Regions from separate parts of the Pseudoduganella sp. UC29_71 genome, predicted to be linked through region 2. Evidence: predicted binding sites of a transcription regulator. Region 2 holds the regulator's gene; the other holds the start of a gene.
What was found. The regulator HrcA, encoded in region 2, represses chaperone genes, less so after heat shock. The targets are predictions, from matches to a motif close to TTAGCACTCNNNNNNNNNGAGTGCTAA.

Region 1 (5,757 bases), 1.7 Mb from region 2:
AACCCCGCCGCGGCTGGCCGCCCGCGCTCTGGTAGAATACCGGCAGATTTCCCCGTCCGGCGCCGCCGGACCTTCGCTTGAAGCCCTCTACCGCACACCAATGTTTAGCTTCTTCAAGAAAAAACCTGTCCAGCCTGAGACTCCTCCCGTCCTGCCCACGGCAGCCGCCCCCGCGCCAACGGACGCCCCGGCGCCTGCCGCCGACGCTGCCGGCACGCTGCTGCCGGCCACGCAAGCCCCATTGACCGCCCCCGGCGCCGAGCAAGACAAGCCGAACTGGATGGCGCGCCTGAAAGCCGGCCTGTCCAAGACCTCCGCCAACCTGTCCGTGCTGTTTGTCGGCGCCAAGATCGACGACGACCTGTACGACGAGCTGGAAGCGGCGCTGCTGATGTCCGACGCCGGCATCGACGCCACCGAATTCCTGCTCGACGCGCTCAAGCGCAAGGTCAAGGAAGACAAGCTGCTGGACGCGGCTGCCGTGAAGGCCGCGCTGAAAACCCTGATGATCGAGCTGCTGGCGCCGCTGCAAAAGCCGTTCGAGCTGGGCCGCCACCAGCCGCTGGTGATGATGATTTCCGGCGTCAACGGCGCCGGCAAGACCACCACCATCGGCAAGCTGGCCAAGCACATGCAGGGCCACGGCCAGTCGGTGCTGCTGGCCGCCGGCGACACCTTCCGCGCCGCCGCCCGCGAGCAGCTGATGGTGTGGGGCCAGCGCAACAACGTCACCGTCATCTCGCAGGAGTCCGGCGACCCGGCCGCCGTGTCCTACGACGCGGTGCAGTCGGCCAAGGCCAAGGGCATCGACGTGGTCATGATCGACACCGCCGGCCGCCTGCCGACCCAGCTGCACCTGATGGAAGAGCTGAAAAAGGTCAAGCGCGTGCTGGGCAAGGGCCTGGAAGGCGCGCCGCACGAAACCCTGCTGGTAATCGACGGCAACACCGGCCAGAACGCACTGGCGCAGGTGAAAGCCTTCGACGACGCGCTGCAACTGAGCGGCCTCATCATCACCAAGCTGGACGGCACGGCCAAGGGCGGCGTCATCGCGGCCATTGCCCGCGTGCGCCCGGTGCCGGTGTACTTCATCGGCATCGGCGAGCGCATCGAGGACCTGCAGCCGTTCAACGCCACGGAATTCGTCGAAGCCCTGCTCGGATAACGGATAAGGACAGCGCGCGCCCATGATCGAATTCCAGCACGTTAGCAAACAATACTCGGCCGACGCCACCGCGCTGCGCGACGTGTCGCTGACCGTCAACAAGGGCGAACTGGTGTTCCTGGCCGGCCCGTCCGGCGCCGGCAAGTCCACCCTGCTGAAGATGATCGCCGCCATGGAGCGCCCCAGCTCCGGCAAGGTCATCGTCAACGGCCAGGACATCGGCAAGCTGAAGCCGGCCGGCGTGCCCTTCCTGCGCCGCAACCTGGGCCTGATCTTCCAGGAACAGCGCCTGCTCACCGACCGCTCCATCCTCGCCAACGTGATGATGCCGCTGATGGTGACCGGCCAGCCGCGCGCGCAAGCCGAGCAGCGCGCCCGCGCCGCGCTCGACAAGGTGGGCCTGGGCGAGCGCGCCAGCGCCTCGCCGCTGGCCCTGTCCGGCGGCGAACAGCAGCGCGTGTCGATCGCGCGCGCCATCGTCAACCGCCCGCAGATCATCCTGGCCGACGAGCCGACCGCCAACCTGGACCGCGCCAGCGCCGACCGCGTGCTGGAGGCGCTGCGCGCCTTCCACTCGGTGGGCGTGACGTGCCTGATCTCCACCCACGACGACCAGGTGCTGGCCGGCGCGGCGCGCGTGATCCATCTGAAACAGGGCCAGCTGCACGGCGCCGGCGACGCAGCCGCGCAGGAGGAGGCCGCATGACCAGCTGGTTCCGTCAACACGGCTTCGCCCTCGGCGCGGCGCTGGTGCACCTGCGCAAGGCGCCCGGCAGTTTCCTGTTCAACATCCTGGTGGTGGCCATCGCCCTGGCGCTGCCCTTCATGGGGCTGACGCTGCTGGACAATGTGCGCCCCCTGTCCGAGCAGATGTCGGTCGATCCCGAAATCAGCCTGTTCATGAAACAGGACGTTTCGCGCGAGCAATCGGCCGCGCTGGCCACGCCGCTGCGCGAGCTGATGAAGGACGCCAAGATCATCTTCGTGCCGCGCGAAAAGGCGCTGGACAACCTGAAAGGCAAGAGCGGCCTGTCGGACGTGATCGCCACCCTGGGTGAAAACCCGCTGCCGGACAGCTACATCGTCAAGCTGGACGCCTTCCGCAGCGCGGCAGCCGGCCTGGACGTGGACTTGCTGGCCGAACAGATGCGCGCCCTGCCCGGCGTGGACACGGTGCAGATCGACTCGGCCTGGGTCAAGCGCCTGGCCGCGCTGATCGGCGTGCTCAAGCTGGCCCTGCTGCTGCTGGCGGCCACCTTGGGCACCGTGGTGGTGGCGGTGGTATTCAACACCATCCGCCTGCAGGTGCTGACGCAGCGCGAGGAAATCCTGGTCTCCAAGCTGATCGGCGCCACCGACACCTTCATCCACCGCCCCTTCTATTACACCGGCGCCCTGCTCGGCCTGTGCGCCGGCGGCGTGGCGCTGGGCGCGGTGGCGCTGGCGCTGCAGCCGCTGAACCAGGCCATTGCCGAGTTCGCCCGCCTGTACGCCTCCGAATTCCAGCTCGCCCCGCTGGAGCCGCTGCCCATGGCCGGCCTGCTGGCCGTGTCCGCCACGCTGGGCCTGATCGGCGCCGTGCTGTCGGTGCAGCGCCATCTGGCCCGCCTGAACTGAGTTACGGCGGGTTACGCGCGCAGCGCTAACCCGCCCTACAACGTCCATCGTAGGGCGGGTTAGGGCGCAGCCCGTAACCCGCCGAAAGTGCGTTCACGCACAGTCCCCGCCGCCTCCCCCGGCTATCCTATGCATATTGACGTTTCGCAAATACAACGCGGATAGCCGCGCCTTTGCCAAAAGCCATCGACTAGAATCAGCCCATAGCATTACCGCTATCAGGGGCATTGCAACTGGCGATTGGCACTCACCGATTGAGAGTGCTAATATATGCCCATCGATACCTCATCTCATGCTTGAAAGCAAGATTAAGCTGAGTTTAAGAAGTGTCAAGCAAGATGCAAGAATCCGAAACATTCCGTGTTCGACGAGCGAGGGAACAAAAAATGACTATGATGACCGCACCTGCCGCATTGGTACCATCCAATAAAAATGCCATGGCACTGGGACTGGGATTCACTGGCAACCTGGGCAACCTGGACGCCTACATTTCGGCGGTCAACCGCCTGCCTATGCTCACGCCTGAAGACGAAAAGCGCCTGGGCCGCAACCTGAAGGAAAACAACGACCTGGGCGCCGCGCAGGAGCTGGTGCTGTCGCACCTGCGCCTGGTGGTTTCGATCGCGCGCGGCTACCTGGGCTACGGCCTGCCGCACGCCGACCTGATCCAGGAAGGCAATATCGGCCTGATGAAAGCCGTCAAGCGCTTCGACGCGGACCAGGGCGTGCGCCTGGTGTCGTATGCCATGCACTGGATCAAGGCTGAAATCCACGAATACATCCTGAAGAACTGGCGCCTGGTCAAAGTGGCCACCACCAAGGCCCAGCGCAAGCTGTTCTTCAACCTGCGCAGCCACAAGACCGGCCTGGACGCCATGTCCCCGGCGCAGATCGACCAGCTGGCCAAGCTGCTGGACGTGAAGCGCGAAGAAGTGATCGAGATGGAAACCCGCCTCAGCGGCCGCGACATCGCGCTCGAATCGCCGACCGACGACGAGGACGACAAGTTCGCCCCGATCGCCTACCTGTCCTCCGAGCAGAGCGAGCCGACCCGCGTGCTGGAAGCCGAGCAAGTGACGCGTCTGCATTCCGAAGGCCTGGAAACGGCGCTGGGCAAGCTCGATCCGCGTTCGCGCCGCATCGTCGAAGCCCGCTGGCTGGCCAACGACGACGGCTCCGGCGCCACGCTGCACACGCTGGCTGACGAATTCGGCGTCTCCGCCGAGCGCATCCGCCAGATCGAAGCGGCCGCGCTGAAAAAAATGAAAGGCGCGCTCGCCGCCTACGTGTAACACAGGTAACACAGGTAACACAGCAGCACCCGAAAATGGGGTCAGGGTTAATTAAATAATTAACCCTGACCCCATTTTCACGCGTGCGCCGCGCTTGATGTGTTTTAGCTAATATTTTAATCCGTAGAGGAGAATGAATATGCAGCTCAGAATCATCAGCTTACTTGCCGCCTTCGCCGGTTTCGGCATTGTTGCATGCAGCGTGGTGGCGCAGAATGGCGGCGGGGATGCGCCGGCGCCGACGCCAGCGCCGCAGCGCAAGAGCGCCACCTATACCTTGAGCGCCGGCCAGAGCGTGGCGCTGACCCCCACCGCCACTCTGAAACTGGAACGCGTCAACGACAGCCGCTGCAAGACCGGCGCGGTGTGCGTGTGGGAAGGCTATATCAGCTACAGCTTCGTGCTCACCAACAATGGCAACTCCAGCAGCTTCGTGCTGGCGGAAAAAATGCCGGGCGGCAGCAATACCGCCACGCAGCAGGGTCTGCGCTTTACCCTGACAGGGCTGGAACCGCCGGAACCGCCGGCCTTGAATGCTCCTGTGCCAACTTATCGGGTAAGCTTGCGGGTGGATATTTCCTAGCCACCAAGCTCAGCTACCGATAAGAGACCCATGACCTCGCCACATCGCCGCGCCCTCCCTTCCCTGCTTGTTTCTTCCATCATCATTACCGTCGCCGCCGCGCCGGCCGCCTGGGCCAAAAGCCCGGTGGCGACCGGCACCGGCGGCGCCGCCGCCACCATCAGCGAACAGGCCACCCAGTCGGCCATGACCATCCTGAACCAGGGCGGCAACGCGGTGGACGCGGCCGTGGCGGCGGCCGCCACGCTGGGCGTGACCGATCCGTTCAGCTGCGGCATCGGCGGCGGCGGCTTCATGATGATCTATCTGGCCAAGGACAAGCGCGTGATCACCATCGACCACCGCGAAACGGCTCCGGCCAACTTCCAGCCCACCATCTTCCAGCAGGACGGCAAGGAACTGGACTTCGAGCAAACCGTGGCCAGCGGCATGTCGGTTGGCGTGCCGGGCACGGTGCGCGGCTGGCACGAGGCGCTGGACCGCTACGGCTCCATGCCGCTGAAGAAGGTGCTGCAGCCCGCCATCAAAGTGGCGGCAGAGGGCTTCCGGGTAAACGCCAATTTCTCGCGCCTGGTGGCCTCCAACGAGGCCAAGTTCTCGCTGTTCCCGGCCACGGCCAAGCTGTACCTGAAGGACGGCAAGGCGCTGCCGGAAGGCGCCCTGCTGCGCAACCCGGACCTGGCCAAGGCGTACCGCGAACTGGCGGCGGGGGGCATCAAGGTGTTCTATGAAGGCAAAATGGGGCGCGCCATCGTCGATGCGGTGAACAACCCCGGCGCCAAGGTGCGCGCGGGCGCCATGACCATGGCCGACCTGGCCAACTACGAGGCACGCATCCGCCAGCCGCTGCGTTCCACCTACCGCGGCTACGACATCTACGGCATGCCCCTGCCCAGCAGCGGCGGCGTGGCGGTTGCCGAAGCGCTCAACATCCTGGAAGGCTACGACCTGAAGTCCATGCCGCGCGAGAAGGTGGAGCATCTGTACCTGGAGGCGAGCCGGCTGGCCTTCGCCGACCGCAACGCCTACCTGGCCGATCCGGAATACCTGGAAGCGCCCGTGCAGGGCCTGCTGAGCAAGGACTACGCGGCACGCCGCCG
Region 2 (5,757 bases):
CGCCTGCACCTGGGCCGGCAGCAGCAGCGGGTTGAGCGAGCCGAAACTTTGCTGCAGGCCGAGGTCGCCCAGGTGCCATTCGAAGGCGCCGTCCGGCTTGACTTCGGCGCCCACGCCCAGTATCGGGTGGTGGGTGACGGCGATATTCCATGGCGCCTGCTGCGACAGCGCGTCCAGGCGGCGGTAGGCGGCGCGGTATTGCTCGTAGCCGGTGTCGCCCGGCTGCAGGCCTTTCCAGGTGGTGGCGGCGGTGTCGGCCACCAGCAGCTGGGCGCCGCCGCCCAGCGATACGGCGTAGGGATCGCTGTAGTTGGCGTCCGCGTCGCGGGCGGGATCGGCGCAGTCGCGGCCGGCTTGCAGCGGGCGCGGGTCGAGCAGGCGCCACCAGCCCTGGCCGGCGCGTTCGCAGCTTTCGTGGTTGCCGCGCGCCACCACCCACGGCGCGGCCGACAGCAGCGCGGCGGCCGGCGCGAAGAAGTCGGCGCGCCACACGTCCCAGCCGTAGCCGTAGGGGCTGCCCGCGCAGCCGGCGCGGCCGTCTGGGCAGGGGCTTTCGCGGTAAGCGTAGTCGCCCACGTGCACCACCAGGTCGGGCCGCCACGCGGCCGCTGCGGCGGCGACGGCGGCGAAGGGATAGGCTTGCGGGTCGTTGCAGTCCTGGTATTCGTTGCCGCTTTCTTTCATGCGGCAGCCGGTGTCGCCGATGACGACGATGCGCCGTGGTTCGGCGCGCGGCAGCGGCAGGGCGCGTCCCAGCACGCTGGCGCTGGCGGCGCCGGGCGGCAGCGCCGCCTCGCACACCCGCAGCGGGAAGGCGGACGGCTTGGCGTCGCCCTTGCTGGCGTTGGGGCGCAGCGGCAAGGTGGCGGGCGCGGCGCGCAGCGCCATCGGGCCGCTGGCGCCGTCCACGGTGATGGCCGGGCAGGCCGGCGCATCCAGCACCACGCGCGCCACGGCGCCGGATTCGCCCATCAGCACGTAGGCGGCGTAGCCATCCGGCGCGGCCGGTGTGCCGGACTGGGTGGCGCAGCCGGCCAGCAGGGCAAGCAGGGCTAAGGCGGCCAGCGGGGCCGGGGGCAGCTTGGGCAGCGGGGACAGGGTGGACAAGGGGTGCTCCGTGTAGACAATCCGCCAATTTTACATGCTGCCCGGGACATGCGCGGCGCGCGCCCGTAGCGCCGTGCCGCGCAGCCATGCGACAATATCGCCATGACTGCCCGCCTGCCCCTGAAAGCCATCCTGTTCGACCTGGACGACACGCTGTGGCCGATCGCGCCCGTGATCGCCCAGGCCGAGCTGACCCTGCACGCCTGGCTGGCCGAGCACGCCCCGCGCGTGGCGCAGCAATTTTCCATCGACGAGCTGCGCGCGCGCCGCATGGCGCTGCTGGCCGCCCGCCCCGAGCTGCACGTGGACCTGGCCAGCCTGCGCCGCGCCGGCCTGCAGGCCGCATTTGCCGAGCTGGGCGAGGACGAGCGCCACCTGGACGGCGCCATGCGCCATTTCTCCGCCGCGCGCAACGCCGTCCAGCTGTACGACGACGTGCTGCCCGGCCTGCTCAAGCTGAAGGAGCGCCTGGTGCTGGGCACCATCACCAACGGCAACGCCGACCTTGAAGTGGTCGGCATGGCCCACCATTTCAAGGTGTCGCTGGCGGCCGCGCACTTCGGCAGCGCCAAGCCCGATCCGGCCATCTTCCTGGCCGCCTGCCGGGCGCTGAACGTGGAGCCGTCCGAGGCGGTGTACGTGGGCGACGATTTGAAACTGGACGTGGAGGGCGCCCAGCGCGCCGGCCTGCGCGCGGTGTGGATGAACCGCGGCGGCAGCGCGGCCCACCTGGACGCGGGCATTGCGCCGGACGCCATCTGCGCCACATTCGATGAACTCCTGGACTGGCTGGAGACCCAGCTGGCAGATTGATCTACAGCCGGCGCGCGTCTGCGTGCATAATAAGCCCATGCAACTCGATACTCGTGCTCAAACCCTGCTCAAGGCGCTCGTGGAGCGCTACATCGCCGACGGCCAGCCGGTAGGCTCGCGCGCGCTGTCGAAAATCTCGGGACTGGAGCTGTCCCCGGCCACCATCCGCAACATCATGGCGGACCTGGAGGAGCTGGGCTACGTGTCCAGCCCGCACACTTCGGCCGGCCGCATCCCCACGCCGCGCGGCTACCGCATCTTCGTCGACACGCTGCTGACCGTGCAGCACATCGACGAGAGCTCGGTGGAGGCGCGCATGCGCCTGCCCAGCCAGCAGCCGCAAAAGCTGATCGCCAACGCGGCGCAGATGCTGTCCTCGCTGTCCCAGTTCGCCGGCGTGGTGATGGCGCCGCGCCACGAGTCGGTGTTCCAGCAGATTGAGTTCCTGCGCCTGTCCGAGAAGCGGATTTTGCTGGTCATCGTCAGCCCGGCGGGCGACGTGCAGAACCGCATGCTGCTCACCGACGTGGACTACACGCCGGCCCAGCTGGTGCAGTCGGCCAACTACATCAACCAGCACTACAGCGGCCTGGCGCTGGAAGAGGTGCGCGGCCGCATGCAGAACGAGCTGCGCCAGCTGCAGACCGACATGGGACGCCTGATGCAGGCGGCGGTGGAGGCCGGCAGCGAAGCGATGGCCGAGAGCGCGGACGACATGGTCATTTCCGGCGAGCGCAACCTGCTGTCGGTGAGCGACCTGTCCTCCAACATGAGTTCGCTGCGCCAGATGTTCGACATGTTCGAGCAGAAAACCGGGCTGATGCAGCTGCTGGACGTGTCCAGCAAGGCATCCGGCGTGCAGATTTATATCGGTGGCGAATCCAGCCTGGTGCCGATGGACGAGATGAGCGTGGTGACGGCGCCGTACGAAGCCAACGGCAAGATCGTCGGCACGCTGGGCGTGATCGGGCCGACGCGCATGGCGTATGAACGGGTGATCCCCATCGTGGACATTACCGCCAAGCTGCTCTCGAATGCGCTGAGCAACCATTGAAAAAAAAAACCGGGCCAGGCCCTAATGCCGTTCAGTTAAGACTGAGCGGCATTTTTATTTTGTGGTTGTAAACATTGCAAATCGCTGTTAACCTGCGTCGCAATGCTAGATGACGCCGTTCATTTCCTCGCCGATGGTTTAGAGTGCCCCGATTGGCGGCGGCTTGGGCAGCATTTACCCTATGATTGGATCGAAGAAGCGGTTGTCTGCACACACGCGGTGAGCATCCGCCAGCGTCGGTTGCCAGCCGAGCAAGTGGTGTGGTTGATCATCGCTCTGGCGCTGTACCGGCACAAATCCATAGGCGAGGTACTTGACGACTTGGGCTTGGCATTGCCGGACGCGCAAGCGCCTTTTGTGAGTAAAAGTGCGGCGGCCCAGGCGCGTCAGCGCCTCGGGGCCGAGCCACTGCAATGGTTGTTCGAGCGCTCGGCGCAAGCCTGGTGCGAGCAAGATCGCCGGGCCTATGTATTCAAGGGGCTCCAGTTGTTCGCTATGGACGGCACGACCTTGCGCACCCACGACACAGCGGATAACAGGGTCCATTTCGGTGCGCAAAATTACGCCGGCGACACTGTGGCCGGCTATCCGCAAGTACGCGGCGTAACGCTGACCGCGCTCCCCACCCACTTGATTCGCAACGCCGCGTTTGGGCCTTACGCAAGCAACGAGATGGTCTATGCTAAAGAGCTGGTACCCCATATTCCGGCTGATTCGCTCACCATATTTGACAAGGGCTTTCTGGCGGCCGAAATTCTGTGCGCTGTGACGACCGGGGCCGAGAACCGCCATTTCCTCATCCCCGCCAAATCCAACACCAAGTGGGAGGTGATCGAGGGCGAGGAGCACGACGCCATCGTGCGCATGCGGGTATCACCACAAGCGCGCGTCAAGTGTCCGGCATTGCCGGAGTTCTGGGAAGCGCGCGCCATCACAGTGGTTGACCAACAGGCGCGCAAAAGGATCCTGCTTACTTCGCTACGCGACCGTCGGCGCTATCGCGCTGCCGACATGGCGGCCTGCTATGAACGACGCTGGGGCATCGAAACCAGTTACCGCGAGCTCAAACAGACCATGCTGGGCACGGCGTTCACCTTGCGATCAAAGACGGTCGAAGGCGTGTATCAGGAAATATGGGGCACGCTGACTGCATACAATCTGATTCGACTGGAAATCGCCAAGGCGGCACTAGTCGCCAAGTGCGAGCCATCGGAGGTGAGCTTCATCAGGGCATTCCACCTCATCCAGTTCGAATTGCACTGGGCCGGCGTCACGCGCTCTTACGGCAAGCTGCCGGCATCGATGAAGCATTTGCGGGAAAGGTTGGTTACCCTCCTCAATGAGGAACGGCCCGGTCGGAAATTCGACCGGGCCGTCAAGGGCAGACCAAGGAAATATGCCGCCAGGGTACTAAAGAAAAGCCCTTAACTGAACGGCATTAGGCCAGGCCCGGTTTTTTATGGCTTGTGGGGGCAGGCTGTCTTGACGCAGTTGCCGTAGATGGCCAGCGCGTGCTCGGCGATCTTGAAGCCGCGCGCTTCGGCGATGCTCTGCTGGCGATGCTCGATTTCCTCGTCGAAGAACTCTTCCACGCGGCCGCAGTCCAGGCACACCAGGTGGTCGTGGTGCGAGCCGGCATTCAATTCAAAGATAGCCTTGCCGGTTTCGAAGTGGTTGCGGTTGAGCAGGCCGGCCTGCTCGAATTGGGTCAGCACACGGTAAACCGTTGCCAGGCCAACATCCATATTATCCGCCAGCAGGATCTTGTAAACATCCTCCGCAGTCAGATGGCGCACCGGGCTATTCTGGAAAATGTCGAGGATCTTCAGGCGCGGTAAAGTCGCTTTCAGGCCGCTTGCCTTCAGGTCGGTTGGGTTGTTGCTCATGTTTCTTACTCGTGTGTGGGACAATGTGCTTTATCATATAGTGTTTTGGCACTTCCGCTCAATCGATTTGAGGTCATTTATGCGCATCACCCAGGCTATACCGCAGTCCCTGTTGCACAGTATGAAACGCCGCACGCCCCTCGTGGCGGGGGCGATTTGCCTTGCGCTGTCCGTTTCCGGCTGCGCATCCCTCAGCACGCTGGGCGAGAAAAAGGCCGACCTCAAAGTCGAAGATAACGCGGTGGTGGCCAGCAAGGGCGCGCAAGTCCGCAGTATTTCTCAGCTGCAGAAATTCATGTGGTTCTTCTCGCCCTACCGTCCGGACATCCAGCAAGGCAACTTCATTTCCCAGGAAATGCTGCAGCAGCTCAAGCCCGGCATGACGCGCGACCAGGTCCGCTTCATCCTCGGCACGCCGCTGCTGCAGGACATCTTCCACGCCGAGCGCTGGGACTATCCGTTCCGCCTGGCGCGCGGCAATGGCGAGACCATCGACGCCACCGTGGTGGTCTACTTCAAGGACGGCAAGGTGGACCGCTTCGAAGGCGGCAACCTGCCGACCGAGCAGGAATACATCGCGCTGATCGCCGGCCCGGCCAAGAACGCCAAGCAGGCGCTGAAGGACCAGGACAAGGACAAGATCGTCGCGGGCAAGCAGAATCCGCTGCCGGCCGGCACCGACAAGCCGGCGCCGTCGGCCGTGGACGTGGAAATCAAGGCGAAAAACGATTCGAAGTAAGACCGAAGCTAGGACTATTGATGACTGAACTGAACATTGCAATCGCGGGCGCGAGCGGCCGCATGGGCCGCATGCTGATCGACGCCGTGCAGGCCGCGCCGGACGTGCGCCTGGCCGGCGCGCTGGACCGCGCCGGCTCGCCCAGCCTGGGCCAGGAT

Region 1: rpoH (RNA polymerase sigma factor RpoH) is a predicted target of HrcA. The motif match lies at 3,023-3,049, and genes of this name have one in related genera.

What each region holds. Positions count from the first base shown of each region.
Region 1 is NZ_CP170549.1:258,478-264,234, reverse strand. Features, by position in the region: gene ftsY (signal recognition particle-docking protein FtsY) at 101-1,165, shown strand; gene ACFJI2_RS01200 (cell division ATP-binding protein FtsE) at 1,188-1,871, shown strand; gene ftsX (permease-like cell division protein FtsX) at 1,868-2,782, shown strand; gene rpoH (RNA polymerase sigma factor RpoH) at 3,175-4,074, shown strand; gene ACFJI2_RS01185 (hypothetical protein) at 4,214-4,657, shown strand; gene ggt (gamma-glutamyltransferase) at 4,688-5,757, shown strand, end outside.
Region 2 is NZ_CP170549.1:5,481,811-5,487,567, reverse strand. Features, by position in the region: gene ACFJI2_RS24425 (metallophosphoesterase family protein) at 1-1,107, opposite strand, end outside; gene ACFJI2_RS24420 (HAD family hydrolase) at 1,210-1,920, shown strand; gene hrcA (heat-inducible transcriptional repressor HrcA) at 1,958-2,974, shown strand; gene ACFJI2_RS24410 (IS4 family transposase) at 3,077-4,402, shown strand; gene fur (ferric iron uptake transcriptional regulator) at 4,432-4,860, opposite strand; gene ACFJI2_RS24400 (outer membrane protein assembly factor BamE) at 4,982-5,599, shown strand; gene dapB (4-hydroxy-tetrahydrodipicolinate reductase) at 5,620-5,757, shown strand, end outside.